One region of the Streptacidiphilus albus JL83 genome, then DNA from elsewhere that is predicted to be linked to it. Evidence: riboswitches for the same ligand, from Rfam matches in the RefSeq annotation. Region 1 holds a riboswitch; each other region holds the start of a gene.
What was found. Region 1 has a riboswitch for cyclic di-AMP ahead of BS75_RS19670 (M23 family metallopeptidase). Riboswitches for the same ligand answer to the same signal wherever they lie in the genome.

Region 1 (3,904 bases):
CGCGCCCGGGGTCTGAGCGACGTCGGCGCCGAGATCGACGGGGTGCAGCCCGGATCGCTGCTGGTGGACGAGCACGAGGAGGAGGTGCTCGAACAGCGGGCCCGGGCCGGCGAGATCCAGGAGGTGCGGCGCTGGCTGCGCGCCGCCGAGGAGCGCGAGTCGGAGCTGGCCGCCGAGTACGACGAGCAGTACAGCGAGCTGCGCGCGGCCCGGACCCAGGTCCGCTCGCTGCGCGGACGGCTGGCCGAGGCCGGCTACTCGGACCTGCCGGAGCACGACCGGTTCGAGCGCGACCAGCAGCACGACCCGGCCTCGTTCGCCGAGCTGCTGGACCGGCTCGAAGGCGAGTTCCCGCTGCTCCGGTTCACCGGAGACGCCCGGCTCGGCCGCGACCTGGACCTCCAGACCGACCATCCGACCTGGGTCCGGATGGCCTGGGACGCGCTGCTCGCGCTCCAGGACTACGCGGCGGCGGCGGTACGCGGCGCCTCCGGCGGGGACTTCCGGCGCTGGTGCGAGAACACCCCGGCCGACTGCCACCCCTTCCCCCCGCGCAAGGTGATCCGGGACGAGTCGCGCACCGTCCGCTCGCACGGCAAGTGGAAGAGCGAGCGGGAGCTGCCGGTCCCGGTCGAGGTCAATCCGGCCGGCGAGGTCTTCATGGGCGCCCACCTCCGGATAGGCGGCGGCGGTACCGCTCCCCGGCTGCACTACCACGACGACTGCTCGGGGACGGGCCTGATCTACATCGGCTACATGGGCCTGCACCTGCACAACACCCGCACCAACTGACCGTCCGCCGGCCGGGTTAGGGTGCTGGGAGCGGATCCGGACCACCGGGTCCGGAGCCCGCACGCCCCACCCGTCCCCGGAGGTCGAACAACGATGGCACGCATTCCCTCGTCCCTGGTCGCCGCGAGCGGGCTGATCGGCGGCTTCGGCCTGGCCCGGCGACGAAGAAGCGCGAGCTCGGCGGCGCGGCACTGCTCGCCGCCGGGACGGTCGCGGCGGTGCAGTGGCAGCGGGCCGCCGGTCCGGCCGCGACGGCCGCACTCGCGGGGCTCTATGTCGCCGCGTTCGCCGGCTCGCACCCGCTGGCCAAGAAGCTCGGCGCCTGGCCGTCGGTGCTCACCGTCGCGAGCGGCGTGGCCGTGGCGTCCTGGGCGGTGGCGGACCGCCGGGTCGCTCCCCGCTGAGCCGGGGCCCTTCGGGGAGCAGCAGCGGCCGGGTCAGATACCGAGGCCGTGCTCGGCCAGCCAGACGGACGGGTCGACCGGCTCGCCACCGCCGGGGCGGACCTCCAGGTGCAGGTGCGGGCCGCTGACGTTGCCGGTCGCGCCGACCCGGCCGATCGGCTGACCGGCCGTCACCTCGCCGCCGCCGACGCCGATCGAGGAGAGCTGGCAGTACCAGATCTCGGTGCCGTCGGGCAGGGTCTCCACGATCCGGTAGCCGTAGGCCCCGGCCCAGCCGGCCGAGGTGACCGTGCCCCGGCCCACGGCCACGACCGGGGTGCCGGTGGCGGCGGCGAGGTCCAGACCGGTGTGGAGGTGCGACCAGTAGGAACCGGACTGTCCGAAGCCGGCCCCGGGCACCGCGCCCGGCACCGGGACGACCAGCTCACCGAGGTCCTGGGCGCTCCGCGCCTGCTCCGCCTCGGCATCGCGCGCCTGCTCCGCCGCCCGGGCCTCCGCCTGCGCTGCTGCCCGGGCCGCCGCCTGGGCGTTCTCCTGGGCCAGGGCCTCGGCCCGGAGCGCCTGCTCGTGCTGGACGGCCTGCTCCGCGGCCAGCTGTGCCGCCCGGCTCTCCGCCTCCGCCTGCGCCGCGGCCTCGGCCCGGGCCGCTGCCTGCGCCCGTTCCTCGGCCTCGGCCTTGGCCGTGGCCTCGGCCTTCGCCGCCGCTGCGGCGGCGGCCTGACGACGGGCCGCGTCGTCCGCGTCGGCGCGCTGCTGCGCGGACTGGGTCCGGATCCGCTCGGCCAGGGCCGTGCCCGGGTCGAGCAGTCGGCTGCCGACGGCGGTGGCCCCGGCGGGCAGCGCGTCGTTGCTGTGGTCGGCCACGCTCACCGTGCCCTTGTTGCTCAGCGTCAGCGTGTCGCTGACGGTCGCCGCTCTGGCGGGGGCCGCGAGGCCGATCGCCCCGGTCGCGCCGACGGCGGCCATGGCCGCGAGTCCGAGGACGGTGCCGGAAGCGATCCCGGCGGGGCGCTGCGGCACCTCGGTCTGTACAGGTGCCCAAGCGGACTGGTACGACGCCACGGCCGGCGTACTCCTTTCCTTCCCTCACGCCGACCGGGTTAGCTGACGGGTTCGGAGAGGAAGGTCCCCTACGGCCGCGAACGGCCGATTCACCCCAGATACGTGGTTCCCCGGCTCCCGGCCGTCACGGGAAGTGACGGCCAGCAGGATTAGGCGACAGCGCACGACGCCGTTCGTCGAACAGCAGAACTTCGTGCTGCGTTATCAAACGTTAATCCTAGAGGCGGTTGATTCCAAGTGGTTCGGGGAGCCAGCTGGGACTTGACGCACCGTCTGCGGCCTTTGTCCGTATTCGAGGCGTCCGGGTTCGTCCGGTCCGGACTCAGCGGACCAGGCAGAACTCGTTCCCCTCCGGATCGAGCATCACCTGGAACGCGCCCTCCGCGTCCCGCTGGACCTCGCCCACAGCCACCGCCCCGATCCGGAGCAGGGCCGCGCGCACCAGCGCGATGTCGGCCACGTCGATGTCCAGGTGCAGCCGGTTCTTCCGGCCCGGCTTTCCCTCCGGCACGGCCTGGAAGGCGAGTCGGGGCTGTCCTCCCGGCGGGTCCACGTAGGACCAGTCGCCGGCCCGGTCCACCGGGCTCCCGCCGAGCAGCGCCGCCCAGAACCGCACCAGCCGCGCGGGGTCCGCGCAGTCGACCACGATCTCGTCCAGCCGCCCTATGCCGAGGCCCACGACCGGCCCCGGATACGTGTCCGCACCTGTTCCGCTGTCCGTGTCGGTCTCCGCACTCGTCGCCACAGGGCCACGCTAGCCCCGGAGCGCCCCGCTGCGGGAGGTCCGTGCACGTGGGAGGCCGAAATCCGTCAGCCCCCGGTCGTGTAGAGCCAGTTCACCAGGGTGCCGGCCAGGGCGTCGGCGCTGAGGTCGCGGGCGTCGGCGTACACGCCGCCGGTGCCGGAGTTGAGCACCCGGCCGTCCGGGCCGAGTTCGACCAGCGCCGGGATGCCGACGGCGCTGAGCCGGAGGTAGCGCCCGGCCAGGTCGGTGTTCCGGTCGAAGTGCCCGACGTCCACGGTGACCAGGTGGTAGTTGCGGGACAGCACCTGGTGCACGCCGACGTTCTCCAGCAGCGCGGACAGCGCCTGGCAGTCCTCGCACCAGGCGGAGCCGAAGTCCAGCAGCACCGGCCGGCCGTCCGCCTTCGCCGCCGCGAGGGCCGAGGCGACGGCCGCCGGGGCGTCCGCCGCCGGGTTGTAGCTGTCGGGCACCGGCGCGGGGGTGACCGTGGGCAGCGGCGGGAACGGCCGGGCGACGCCGAGGTAGCCGGGCCCGCCCGCCCGGTGCGCGTCGTCGGCGCTGCCGTCCGAGGAGGAGGAGCGGGACGCGGCCGGGCCGGAGCCGGGCCGGGGGCGTCCGGTGCCGGCCACGGTGGTGCAGCCGGCCAGCGCCGAGGCCGCCAGCGAGCCGGCCAGGGCGAGCGCCAGCGTCCCGAGCAGTCCGCGGCCGGTCACGGCGGGCCCTCCCTCGTCCGGGTCGGGGCGAGGACCGCCCCTCGGACCCATTCGAGCAGGCCCGCCGGGCGGGGCGGGGCCGACCGTCCAGCCGCCGCGCGGCAATCACCCGTGCGGGTGAGCCAGGGGCGCACCGGTGCGAGCCGGTTCAGGTCAGCGAGAGGTAGGCGATGCTGCCGAGGCCGGCC
Region 2 (3,904 bases), 3.3 Mb from region 1:
CCGTCCGTCCCCGACCGCTGGTCCCGGCTGCGGCTCACCGCCCGCGCCGATCTGACGGAGGAGGAGATCGGCTTCGCCGTCGACGTGATCGTCCGGACCGCGCCGCTGGTGTGACGGCCGGTACGGGCCGCCGGGGTGACCGGCGGCCCCGGAGGGTGACGGCCGCTCCCGAGGCGTGGGCAGGCCCTCGACCTTTCCGGCCGCCGAGGGTTTGATGATCGTATGACCGAACCGATCCGCTGGGGCATCCTCGCCACCGGCTCCATCGCCGACTCCTTCGCCCACGACCTCCAGCTGCTGCCCGACGCCGAACTGGTCGCCGTCGGCTCCCGGAGCGAGTCCTCCGCCCGCGCCTTCGCCGACCGCTTCGGCATCCCCCGCGCCCACGGCAGCTGGGCCGGACTGGCGGCGGACCGGGGGGTCGACATCGTCTACGTCGCCACCCCGCACCACGCCCACTACGAGGCCGCCCGGCTCTGCCTGGAGGCCGGCCGGGCCGTGCTCTGCGAGAAGCCGTTCACCCTGAACGGCGCGGACGCCCGCGCCCTGATCGACCTCGCCGCCGAGCGCGGGACCTTCCTGATGGAGGCCATGTGGATGTACTGCATCCCGGCCGTCCGCCGGATGCTGGAGCTGGTCGCCGGGGGCGCGATCGGCGAGGTGCGCACCGTCCAGGCCGACTTCGGCCTGCCCGGTCCGTTCGAGCCGAGCCACCGGCTGCGCGACCCCGCGCTCGGCGGCGGCGCCCTGCTCGACCTGGGCGTCTATCCGGTCTCCTTCGCCCAGCTGCTGCTCGGCGCCCCGGACCGGGTCGAGGCCTGGTCGGCGCTCACCCCCGAGGGCGTGGACGCCAACACCGGCCTGCTGCTCGGCTACGCCTCCGGCGCGGTGGCCACGCTGAGCTGCGGCATCGTCTCCGGCACGCCGGTCCGAGCGGTGGTCTCCGGCGACCTGGGCCGGATCGAGCTGCCCGCGCCGTTCTTCTGTGCCGAGGAGCTGCACCTGTACCGGGGCTCCGAGGACGGGGCGGCGCCGGAGGTGCTCTCCGTGCCCCGCACCGGCCTCGGCTACGCCCACGAGGCGCAGGAGGCCATGCGCTGCCTGCGCGCGGGGCTGACGGAGAGTCCGCTGGTGCCGTGGCGAAGCACCCTGGAGGTGATGGCGACCCTGGACGCGGCCAGGGCCCGGACCGGGGTGCGCTACCCGGGGGAGTGACGGGTCATCTGATCCGGCCGTACCAGACCTCGCTGGTCCAGATCCGCTCCAGCCTGACGTAGGCGCCGGGGTGCGGCGAGTGCCAGATCCGGTTGTTCCCGGCGTAGATCCCGACGTGGTAGACGTAGTCGCCGTCGTGGAAGAAGACCAGGTCGCCGGGGCGCAGACTGCGCCGGGAGATGTGTTCGACGCTGTCGTACTGGGCCTGGGCGGTGCGCGGCAGCCGCCGGCCGGCGTGCTTGAAGGAGTAGTACGTCAGGCCGGAGCAGTCGAAGGCGTTCGGGCCCTGGGCGCCGTAGATGTAGGGGTCGCCGTGCTTCGACGCGGCGATGGTGAGGGCTCTGAGCTCGATGGTGGCGGCGTCGGCCGGGGCGGCCGCGAGCAGGGTGCTCCCGGCCACGGCGGCCAGGGTCAGTGCGGCCGTGGCCGCCGCCCGCCAGCGGCCTGGGCCGCGGGTGGACCGGTTCGGGGCATGGGCGTGCTCGGAGGCAGTCATGCGGATCCTTCCGGAACCGCCTACGAAAGGTTCCCTGTCGGGTTCGGGATCCGAAAGCTGCCCGGCCACCGCAGTGGCTTCACCCCTAGGGACGGTTCACACCGTCCCGGCGTACCTGGGTCTCCCGCTCTCGCCTGTCAGGTGTGTGCGCACCTGGCGCCCGACCGGTGGCGAGACTCGGCGTCCGGTCGGGCCGCCCCGCCGGGGTGGCGAGGACTTTGTGGCTCGGCCGACAGTATTGACATGCTTTTAGGCAATCTTCACGCTTCACCGGGATTCTGTGATTCTTGTCACCCCTGGTTTCCGGGCCGCCGAAAGAGTGAAACCGGCTCTGCTGAATGATCGGGTGTATGGATTTTCCAACAAGTCTGAAGAAGGCGAATTCTGGCCAGCTTCACGACTCTGACCTGCATAGTTGTCTGGAAAAACGAAAAAGCGGAGGGAAATCCTCCCCGGTGCCGGGTCACTCGAATGTGTGAGGTTCGGAATTGGCCCGGCGGCGCCCCCCGGACGGTGTAATTCCGGCTGCGCTCCGCCGTCGGGCGACCGCGCATAAGCCCGCGCCGCAGGCGCCCGACCCGGCGTGCATGAATTCGCGCCACATACCCGCCGCTCCGTCGAGCGCCCCCGCGCGCCGTCGGGCGCGCACCGACCCGGCGGGTCGCCGCAAAGCCGCCGACCCGCCGCGCCCCGCCCGTAGGCTCGCGCCATGACCATCGAGCGAGTACCGCGCCGCGCCGCGAGGATCCTGGTCCTGGACCCCGAGGGCGCCGTGTTCCTGCAACTCCACGACGACCCCGAGGTCGGCCTGCACTGGGTGCTGCCGGGCGGCGGCCTGAACGAGGGCGAGGACGAACTCGCCGGGGCGCTGCGGGAGACGGTCGAGGAGACCGGCTGGACCGATGTGGTGCCGGGGCCGGCGCTCTGGATCTGGGAGCACGACTACACCCGTCGCGGCGTGCCCACCCGGCAGCGCGAGGTGATCTTCCTCGGCTCCGGGCCGCGCCGCGACCCGGTCGGCGACCTCACCGAGTCCTTCGCCCACGACGGCATCATGACCTGCCGCTGGTGGACCCCGGCGGAACTGGCCGACTGCCCGGACCTGCTCTGGCCGCCGCGGCTGGTCGAACTCCTCGCCGAGCTGCGCCGCGAGGGCCCGCCGGCCCGCCCGCGCGACCTCGGCTACGTGCCCAACCCGCCCTGACGGACGGCCGCGGGACCAACGGCCCACGGCCGCGGGGCCAACGGCCCACGGCCAACGGCCGACCCGGCCTCGGCCCGCCGCCCGAGGCCGGGCCGGGCCCGCCGGGCCTAGCGTCGGTGGAGCACGACCCGCCACCGCCGAAGGGACCCGCCCATGCGCGCCATCCGACTCCACCAGTACGGCAGCCCGGAGGAGTTGGTGCTGGAGCAGCACCCCGATCCGGTGCCCGGGCCGGGGCAGCTGCTGCTCGCGGTGGAGGCCGCAGGCATCCAGTTCATCGAGACCCGGATCCGCGCCGGGCGGATGGCCGGGACGCCGCTCGCCCCCGCCGCCCTGCCCTGGGCGCCCGGCCGCGAGGTCGGCGGCACCGTGCTCGGGGTCGGCCCGGGAGCCGACCCGGCGCTGCTCGGCCGCCGGGTCGCCGGACAGGTTCCGGCCGGCGGCGGCTACGCCGACCGCGCGCTGCTCGCCGCCGCCGACGCCCACCTGCTGCCGGACGGCCTGGACACCGGCGAGGCGGTGTCGCTGCTCGGCACCGGCCGCACCGCCGTGGCGCTGGTCGAGACGGCCGCCGTCGGCCCCGGCGACACCGTGCTGGTCGAGTCCGCCGCCGGGGCCGTCGGGCCGCTGGCGGTCCAGCTCGCCCGGGCCGCCGGGGCCGCGCGGATCATCGGGCTGGCCGGCGGCGAGGCCAAGCTGGAGCTGGTGCGCGGCTTCGGCGCGGACGCCGCCGTCGACTACACCCGGCCCGGCTGGGCCGAGGAGGTCCGCGCCGCCGCGCCCGAGGGGGTCACCGTGGCCCTGGCCGGGGTCGGCGGGGAGATCAGCCGGACCTCCTTCGAACTGCTGGCCCCCGGTGGACGCTTCGTCGCCTTCGGCTTCTCCAGCGGGGGCTTCGCGCCGATCGACCCGGCGGAGGCGGCGGCCAGGCAGGTCACGCTGGTCTCCTACTTCGGCCCGGCGGTCGGCTCCAGGGGGCCGGCGGAACT
Region 3 (3,904 bases), 480 kb from region 1:
GTCGTGCTGGTCGTGATGACGATCGCCTGCCTCGGCGCGTTCTACGGCGGCCAGGCGATCCTGTCCCACTACGACCGGGCCGTGACCCTCACCGATCCCGGTGTGGCGCGGGTGGTCTTCGGAACCGGGCTCTACCTCACGTTCGTGGGCCTGCTCGGCATCGGCCTCGGCGCGCTGATCCGCAATGCGGCGGGTGCCATCGCCGTGCTGGTCGGCATCCTCTGGGTGGTGCCGATCCTCGCGCACCTGCTGCCTTCGAGCTGGGCCCCCCACATCGTTCCCTACCTTCCCAGCAACGCCGGTAGCGCGATGCTCTCGGTGGTGCCGGACCCGACGATGATGTCCCCCTGGAGCGGGTTCGCCCTCTTCGCCGGCTACGCGGTGGCCCTGCTGGCGGTCGCCGGCCTGCTGCTGAAGCGCCGCGACGCCTGACCCGTCCCACCGTTCCTCTGCCGGAACACCACAGCGCTGCGCCCCCGGACCTTCGTCCGGGGGCGCAGCGCTGTTCGGTGCTGTCCGAGCGTCAGAAACGGCCCGCGAAGGTCGGGGCGTAGTCGCTGATGGTGTCGATCTTGACACCGGCGCTCGGGTTGGCGGCCTCGACGTAGGAGCCGTTGCCGATGTAGATGGCGACGTGGTACGCGTTGGCGGCGGTGCCGTCGGTGGACCAGAACAGCAGGTCACCGGGCTGGAGGGCGTTCATCGAGACCGGGGTCGCGGCGGCGGCCTGATCCTCGCTGGTGCGCGGGATGCTGATGCCGGCCTGGGCCAGCGCGGCCTGGGTCAGGCCCGAGCAGTCCCAGGTGTTCGGGCCGGTGCCGCCGTAGACGTAGGCGTCGCCGACCTGCGCCTGGGCGAAGGCGATGGCCGCGGCCATGCCGCTGCTGCTCGCGGTCGAGGAGCTGCTGCTGCTCGTGCTGGTCGTGGTCGTGGTGGCGGCCGGGGCACTGGTGCTGCTGGTGGTGCTGTCGGACGAGGAGCTGGAGGAGCTGTCCGAGGCGGACCAGTTGGAGCTGCCGGCGCTGTAGCTGGAGCCGGAGCCGGAGTTGGAGCTGTCCAGGTTCGCGCTGCCGGAGACCGTGTCGGAGGAGGTGGTGGCGCCGGTCGCGGCGGTGCGGCCGGACAGGGCCAGGCGCTCGCCCGGGTAGATCAGGTCCGGACCCTGGGTGAGGACCGAGCGGTTGAGGGCGTAGAGCCGCTGCCAGCCACCGTTGACGTCGTGGTCGGCGGCGATGGTGGAGAGCCAGTCGCCCGCGAGCACGGTGTAGTACGAGGCGGTGGTGGTGTCGGCGGCCCGGGTGCCGCTCGCCGAGGTGGGGGCGGCGACGGCGGCCGGGGCGGTCGCCGGGGCGGAGGCAGGAGCGGCGGCCGGGGCCGTGGCGGAGGCGGTGTTGGCGGTGATCATCGGAACGGCGAGGCTGACGATGCCGGCGAGGCCGACACCGGCGAAGAGGCGCTGCTTGGTGGTGCGCCGGGCCTTGACGGCCCGGTGGCGACCGGTGCCGGCGGTGGAACCGGTACGGCCGTTGGTCTCATGGGTGCTCGAAGGCAGCATGTTGAAGCGGTCCTCTCCCACGCCTGCGAGGTGAGCTGTCGGATTCGGGCTGGAGTTGCCCGGCCGTGCTGAGCACGGCTTCACCCCAAGCCGCGACTGTGAGATCGCGGCGACTTACCTGGTTCCCCCGCCCCTGCCGTGGTGCGGTGCCGATGTGCCACAGCCTCCGGCGGCAGGACTCGGCGTTCCGGAGGCGTTGGTTCCGCATAAGTGCGAACGGACCGAACGCTAGGCAGATTGTGCTTGAAACTACAACTCGGTGTGAGCCTACTCACATACAAACCGGAATAAAAAGGGCTTCGGCTGCCCAGATGCTGCCGTGACAAGGCAGACCTAATGTCGTTGTTGTCCATATATAAAGGGATGGGAGCCACCGACCATGACAGGTACGGCAGCAGACCCCGGGACAACGTCCAAGAGCCTCGCCCCCGACGGCCGGGGCGAGAACCACCGCTGGTGGGTGCTGGCCGTGATCGGCCTGGCCCAGCTGATGGTGGTGCTCGACGCAACCATCGTGAACATCGCCCTGCCGTCCGCGCAGAAGGACCTCGGCTTCAGCAACGGCAACCGCCAGTGGATCGTCACCGCCTACGCCCTCGCCTTCGGCAGCCTGCTGCTGCTCGGCGGGCGGATCGCCGACCTGGTGGGCCGCAAGCGGGTCTTCCTGATCGGACTGGCGGGCTTCTCCGTCGCCTCCGCCATCGGCGGGGCCGCGCCCAGCTTCGAGGTGCTGGTCATCGCCCGCGCCCTGCAGGGGGCCTTCGGCGCGCTGCTGGCGCCCGCCGCACTCTCCCTGCTGACGACGACCTTCACCGACTCCGCAGAGCGCGCCAAGGCGTTCGGCATCTACGGCGCCATCGCCGGCACCGGCGGCGCCGTCGGCCTGCTGCTCGGCGGGCTGCTCACCGAGTACCTGGACTGGCGCTGGTGCCTGTACGTCAACCTGCTGCTGGCCGTGCTCGCCATCATCGGCGCGGTCCGGCTGCTGCACGCCGGCCGGCCGGCCGACCCGCCCAAGCTGGACATCCCCGGCACGGTCGTGGTCTCACTGGGCCTGTTCGGGCTGGTCTACGGCTTCTCCAACGCCGAGACCCACTCCTGGAGCTCCGTCGGCACCTGGGGCTTCCTGGCCGCCGGGGTGCTGCTGCTCGCCGTCTTCGCCTGGTGGCAGACGCGCACGCCGCATCCGCTGCTGCCGTTGCGGGTGGTGCTCGACCGGAACCGGGGCGCGTCCTTCCTGGCGATGTTCCTGGCCGGCGCCGGGATGTTCGGGGTCTTCCTGTTTCTGACCTACTACCTGCAGCAGTCGCTGCTCTACTCGCCGGTCAAGACCGGACTGGCCTTCCTGCCGATGGTCGCCGTGATGATCGTCACCTCGGTCACCGCCACCAACAAGCTGGTGCCCAGGCTGGGCGCCAAGCCGATCGTGCCGGTCGGCATGCTGCTCGGCGCCTGCGCGATGGCCTGGCTCACCAGGCTCGACCTGAACAGCACCTACGCCGCCGACGTGATGCCGCCGCTGCTGGTGCTCGGCCTCGGCCTCGGCCTGATCTTCGCCCCGGCGATGTCGCTGGCCACGGCCGGGGTCGAGCCGCACGACGCGGGCGTCGCCTCGGCCACCGTCAACACCAGTCAGCAGGTGGGCGGTTCGATCGGCACCTCGCTGCTGAACACCCTGGCCACCAGCGCCGCCACCGCCTACCTGGTCGGCCGGGCGCACACCTCGGCCAACACCGCCCAGGCGCAGCTGCACAGTTACTCGACCGCCTACTGGTGGTCGGCCGGGTTCTTCCTGTTCGGGATGGTGGTCTGCGGCCTGCTCTACCCGGTGGGCCGACCCCGGATCAATCCGGAGAACGCGGACGCCCCCATCCACATGTGACCTCCGTCAGACGTGGATGGGGGCGCGGCGGGTGGCCCCGGTGTCAGCCGAGGCGGGTGAGCCGGGTCCCGTAGGAGGGCTCGGCCAGGTCGGACTGGAGGTTTATCGGGATCCGCTGGGCGCTGACCCCGGTGCCGACGACCAGCTCGCCGACGCCGTCGCCGGCCCGGCCGGTGCGCGGCAGCACCCCGCCCGTCGCCTCCAGCGAGACCGGCACCGAGGTGCCGGACCAGCCGATCACGTTCACGTCCTTGGACGCCACCACCGGCGTCCGGCCGCCCTCGCCGTCGTCCACGTAGCCGACGACCTCGCCCTGGTGCACCAGGATGTGCGACTGGAGCACGCCCTCAGCGCTGACCAGCAGCTTCTTGCTGGTCGCCATGACGTTGTCGAGGATGCCGAAGGTCGAGCTCAGGGCCGGCTGCCCCAACGTCACACCGAGCACGGTCTGGGTGGTCCCGCCGATC
Region 4 (3,904 bases), 2.4 Mb from region 1:
CGGTGGTTCGGAGATCGACCTTAGTGACCCAACCGTGATCCGTTCAAATCATTGTCAGCAAAAAGGCGACGGCCGACCGATCAACCGGCCGACACCTTACGCACCGAGGTCACTCTATGACCGAACGCCGACGACATGACGGCCAAAACGGTCAGATCACCATGACTGTCGTTATCTGTGTGCCATCTGTCACATGACGGGACGACAGTGGCTCCGCCCCGGGCGGGGAGCCCGGGGCGGAGCCACTGGTGGAACGGTTCGTCAGATCCCTCAGAACCGGCGGATCGCGACGATCTGGCCGAACCAGCTGATCGGCTGGACCGACACGTCGTAGCCGTACTCCGGGGCGTTGAGCAGCATGCCGTTGCCGGCGTAGAGGCCGACGTGGGCGCCGCTCTCCAGCACGATGATGTCGCCCACCTTGGCGTCGGCCAGCGAGGCGACCGGGCTGCCCTCGGTCTCGTCGGAGTAGGAGTAGTGCGGCAGCGTGATCCCGGCCTGGGCGTAGGCCCACATCACCAGGCCCGAGCAGTCGAACTCGTTCGGGCCGGAGCCCTGCCACGCGTACGGCGCGTTGCCGACCTTGCTCATGGCCGCCCGCATCGCGGTCGCCGCCGCGCTGGAGATGCCGTCCAGGCTGATGCCGCCCACGGAGCCGCTGCCGCCGTTGCCGCCGGCACTCGTGCCGCCACCGGCCGTCGTGCCGCCACCGGCCTTGGTGCCGCCGCCGCCCACGCCGGCGCTCGCCGCGACCTGGGCCCGCTCGGCCGCGGTGAGCGAGTCGAGCACGCTCTGCGCCGCCGCGAGCTTCGCCAGGGCGCTGGACTTCGCCTTCTGCATCTGCGCGAGCAGCGCCTGCTGCTGCTTGAGCTCGGCCGTGGCCTCGGCCTTCTCCCGGGCCAGGACGGTCTGCTGCGCCTTGACGCTGCCCAGCAGGTTGGCCTGGGTGGCGTCGAGCTCGCCCTGGGTGGACGCCTGGTCCAGGTAGTCCGTCGGGTCCGACGAGAGCATCAGCTGCATGGAGGGGTCGAACGCGCCGTCGCGGTACTGGGCCGCCGCCTGGGCGCCCAACTGCGCCAACTGCGCGTTGACCGCGGCCTGCTGGCGCGCTATCTCGTTCTGCAGCTGCGAGACCTTCTGCTGGATCGCCTGCTGCTCGCCCTGGGCCTGGTTGTACTGCTCGCCCTGGGTGGTGGCCGCCTGCCGGTCCGCCGCCACCTCGCTCCGGGCCTGGTCCAGGGTCAGCTTGGGCGCCGCCTGCGCTGCCGACTGCGCGGAGATCGCCACTGCGGTGGCGGCGGCGGCCGTGAGGACCACGGCCCGGGTACGGCTGGGCGCTTTGGGACGACGATGGGACGCCACGAAGGCGAGCTCCTTCTTCCTCGATCCGCCTACCGGGTGAGCTGACGGGTTCGGGCTGGAAGATCGCCCTACAACGCCTCACCGGCAACCACACCGGCCTGACGTCGATTCACCCCGAGGAACGAGTGGTTCCCCGGCTCCGAGTTGTCGGCACTCCCCTGACGGGTGCCCTGCGCACCCCTGCCACGCCTCGGACTCGGCGGGAACCCCGCCGCCACCCGAGGTGGGCGGTCGATTCAGCGGTGGTTCGGGAGTCGACACTAGTGACCCAACCGTGATCCGTTCAAATCATTGGAAGAAAGAAGTTCTTGATGACTCGTAGGGGTACCGACTCCCGTACGGTACGCAGTCGGAGTATGACCGTATGCCCACGACATCCGGACCAAAAAGGACGGAACGCCACAGCAGTCACAATCGCTGTGGCGCACGTCACACTGTGGGACGGAGGGGGAAGCGGCCGCCCGGACTCGACGGAGGGGTTCAGACCCGGCGGATGGCGACGATCCCGCCGAAGTCGCTGATCGGCATGATGGAGACGGTGTAGCCGTACTCGGGGGCGTTCACCACCATCCCGTTGCCGGCGTACATCCCGACGTGGGCGCCGTTCTCCAGCACCACGATGTCGCCGACCTGGATGTCGGAGAGCGAGACCGCACTGCCCACCGACTCGTCCGCGTAGGAGGAGTGCGGGAGCTGGATGCCGGCCTGGGCGTAGGACCACATCACCAGGCCCGAGCAGTCGAAGGAGTCGGGGCCGGCCGCGGCCCAGACGTAGGGGGCGACCCCGACCTTGCTCAGCGCCGCCCGCATGGCCGTGGCGGCGGCCGAGGAGATGCCGGAGAGGTCGACCTGGCTCGGCGACATGGTGCTGCCGTTGTGGGCGATGGTGCCGTAGCCGCCGCCCCCGCCGACCTGGTCCTGCTCGGCCGGGGTGAGCGCGTCCAGCACCGCCTGCGCCGACTTGAGCTTGCCCAGCGCGGTGGCCTTGGTGGACTGCATGGTGGACAGCAGCGCCTGCTGCTGCTGGAGCTCGGCCGTGGCCTCGGCCTTCTCCCGGGCCAGGATGGCCTCCGCCGCCGTGACATTGGACAGCAGGGCGGCCTGGGTGGAGTCGACCTCGCCCTGGGCCGAGGCCTGGTTCAGGTAGGCGCTCGGGTCCGAGGAGAGCATCAGCTGGACGGCGGGGTCCACCGCGCCGTCCCGGTACTGGGCCGCGGCCTCGCCGCCGAGCTGCGACAGCTCCTTGTTGATCGAGGCCTGCTGGGCGGCTATCTCGTTCTGCAGCAGCGTCACCTTCTGCTGGATCGCCTGCTGCTGGCTCTGCGCGTCGTCGTACTTCTGCGTCGCCACGTCCGCCGCCTGGCGGTCCGCCGCCACCTCGCTCTTCGCCTGGCTCAGCGTGAGCGTCGGTGCAGCCTGCGCCGCGGCCTGCGCCGAGAGCGCCACGGCCGTGGCCGCGGCCGCGGTGAGGACCGTCACGCGGGCACGGCTGGCTTGCTTGGGGCGGCGGTGTGAGGCCACGGAGGCTCGGTTCCCTTCCGGCAACCGTCGCTCGGCGACATGGCGCATCCCCCGATGCGGCGCCCAGGACGAGGACGGGAACCCCCGTGTCACCCGGCCGGGCGATCGTCAGGACAGAGGTTCGAGAGCAGAGACTAGTGAGACCGGCTCAATCTGTCGCCCTCGGGGCGAAAACAGTCTGCATATACGTCAAATGTCGGGATTGACCTATCAGGTGCGTACGAGTCGCCTGAGCAGCATCGACGAGGGCACCGGCCGGGCGCCCGCCTTCCGCACCCCGTCCGCCACCTCCCGGTCGGTGGAGACGACCACCACCGGGCGGCCCTCCGGCTCCGCCCTGACCAGTCGGCGGATCAGCTCGTCCGCCGTCTCCCCCGAGCGGCTGAACAGCACCCGCACCCCGCGCGGCGGGGCCATCGGCACCGGCGCGTCCAGGTCCTTGCCGTCGAAGACACAGGTCACCTCGGCCCCGCTGTGCGTCGCCAGCAGCGACAGGCCGTTCAGCAGCCGCGCCCGCTGCTTCTCCAGCGGCAGCGAGGGGTAGCCGGTCTTGGTCACGTTGTAGCCGTCGACCAGCAGGTGCACCAGCGGCAGCTGGAGCAGCTGGTCCAGCAGCGCCGGGTCGTCGGCGTCCAGCGCGCGCCGGGCGACGTCGTGCGGCGAGGCCGTGACCGGCCGTACCGCCTCCACCGACTCCGCCGGACGGCCCGAGAGCGGTGGCAGCCCCAGCTCCCGCTGGAGCCCCTGCGCCCCCTGCAGCACCACGTCCAGCAGCAGCCGCAGCCGCATGTCCTCGGCGCTGCGCCCCTCGCGGGAGGCCCGCTTGGCCGCCTCCAGTGCCGCCTCCGACTCGGCCAGCCGGTGCTTCAGCCGGCGCAGCTCACTGTCGGCCGAGCCGCGCTCGGTCGCCCCGGAGGAGCGCAGCGCGTCCAGCTCGGCCGTCACCTTGCGGGTGGCCGCCTCGGCCCGCTTGGTGTCCGCCTCCAGGCTGCGCAGCTTGCGGCGGAGCGCGTCGCCGTCC

Region 2: linked by a shared signal. The riboswitch ahead of BS75_RS05330 (C40 family peptidase) and the one ahead of BS75_RS19670 (M23 family metallopeptidase) in region 1 are both predicted to bind cyclic di-AMP.
Region 3: linked by a shared signal. The riboswitch ahead of BS75_RS44435 (C40 family peptidase) and the one ahead of BS75_RS19670 (M23 family metallopeptidase) in region 1 are both predicted to bind cyclic di-AMP.
Region 4: linked by a shared signal. The riboswitch ahead of BS75_RS09340 (C40 family peptidase) and the one ahead of BS75_RS19670 (M23 family metallopeptidase) in region 1 are both predicted to bind cyclic di-AMP.

Annotation. Positions count from the first base shown of each region.
Region 1 covers NZ_JQML01000001.1:4,557,671-4,561,574, forward strand. The annotation lists gene BS75_RS19660 (coiled-coil domain-containing protein) at 1-792, shown strand, start outside; partial or broken gene BS75_RS43435 (hypothetical protein) at 886-1,196, shown strand; gene BS75_RS19670 (M23 family metallopeptidase) at 1,230-2,258, opposite strand; cyclic di-AMP (ydaO/yuaA leader) riboswitch at 2,271-2,424, opposite strand; gene BS75_RS19675 (VOC family protein) at 2,581-3,003, opposite strand; gene BS75_RS46735 (thioredoxin family protein) at 3,069-3,716, opposite strand; gene BS75_RS19685 (undecaprenyl-diphosphate phosphatase) at 3,865-3,904, opposite strand, start outside.
Region 2 covers NZ_JQML01000001.1:1,224,219-1,228,122, reverse strand. The annotation lists gene BS75_RS05340 (8-amino-7-oxononanoate synthase) at 1-114, shown strand, start outside; gene BS75_RS05335 (Gfo/Idh/MocA family protein) at 223-1,215, shown strand; gene BS75_RS05330 (C40 family peptidase) at 1,220-1,711, opposite strand; cyclic di-AMP (ydaO/yuaA leader) riboswitch at 1,714-1,833, opposite strand; gene BS75_RS05325 (NUDIX domain-containing protein) at 2,421-2,915, shown strand; gene BS75_RS05320 (zinc-binding dehydrogenase) at 3,069-3,904, shown strand, end outside.
Region 3 covers NZ_JQML01000001.1:4,079,393-4,083,296, forward strand. The annotation lists gene BS75_RS17560 (ABC transporter permease subunit) at 1-432, shown strand, start outside; gene BS75_RS44435 (C40 family peptidase) at 524-1,576, opposite strand; cyclic di-AMP (ydaO/yuaA leader) riboswitch at 1,561-1,714, opposite strand; gene BS75_RS17570 (MFS transporter) at 1,935-3,437, shown strand; gene BS75_RS17575 (D-alanyl-D-alanine carboxypeptidase family protein) at 3,481-3,904, opposite strand, start outside.
Region 4 covers NZ_JQML01000001.1:2,154,930-2,158,833, forward strand. The annotation lists gene BS75_RS09340 (C40 family peptidase) at 271-1,362, opposite strand; cyclic di-AMP (ydaO/yuaA leader) riboswitch at 1,373-1,525, opposite strand; gene BS75_RS09345 (C40 family peptidase) at 1,843-2,841, opposite strand; gene BS75_RS09350 (NYN domain-containing protein) at 3,094-3,904, opposite strand, start outside.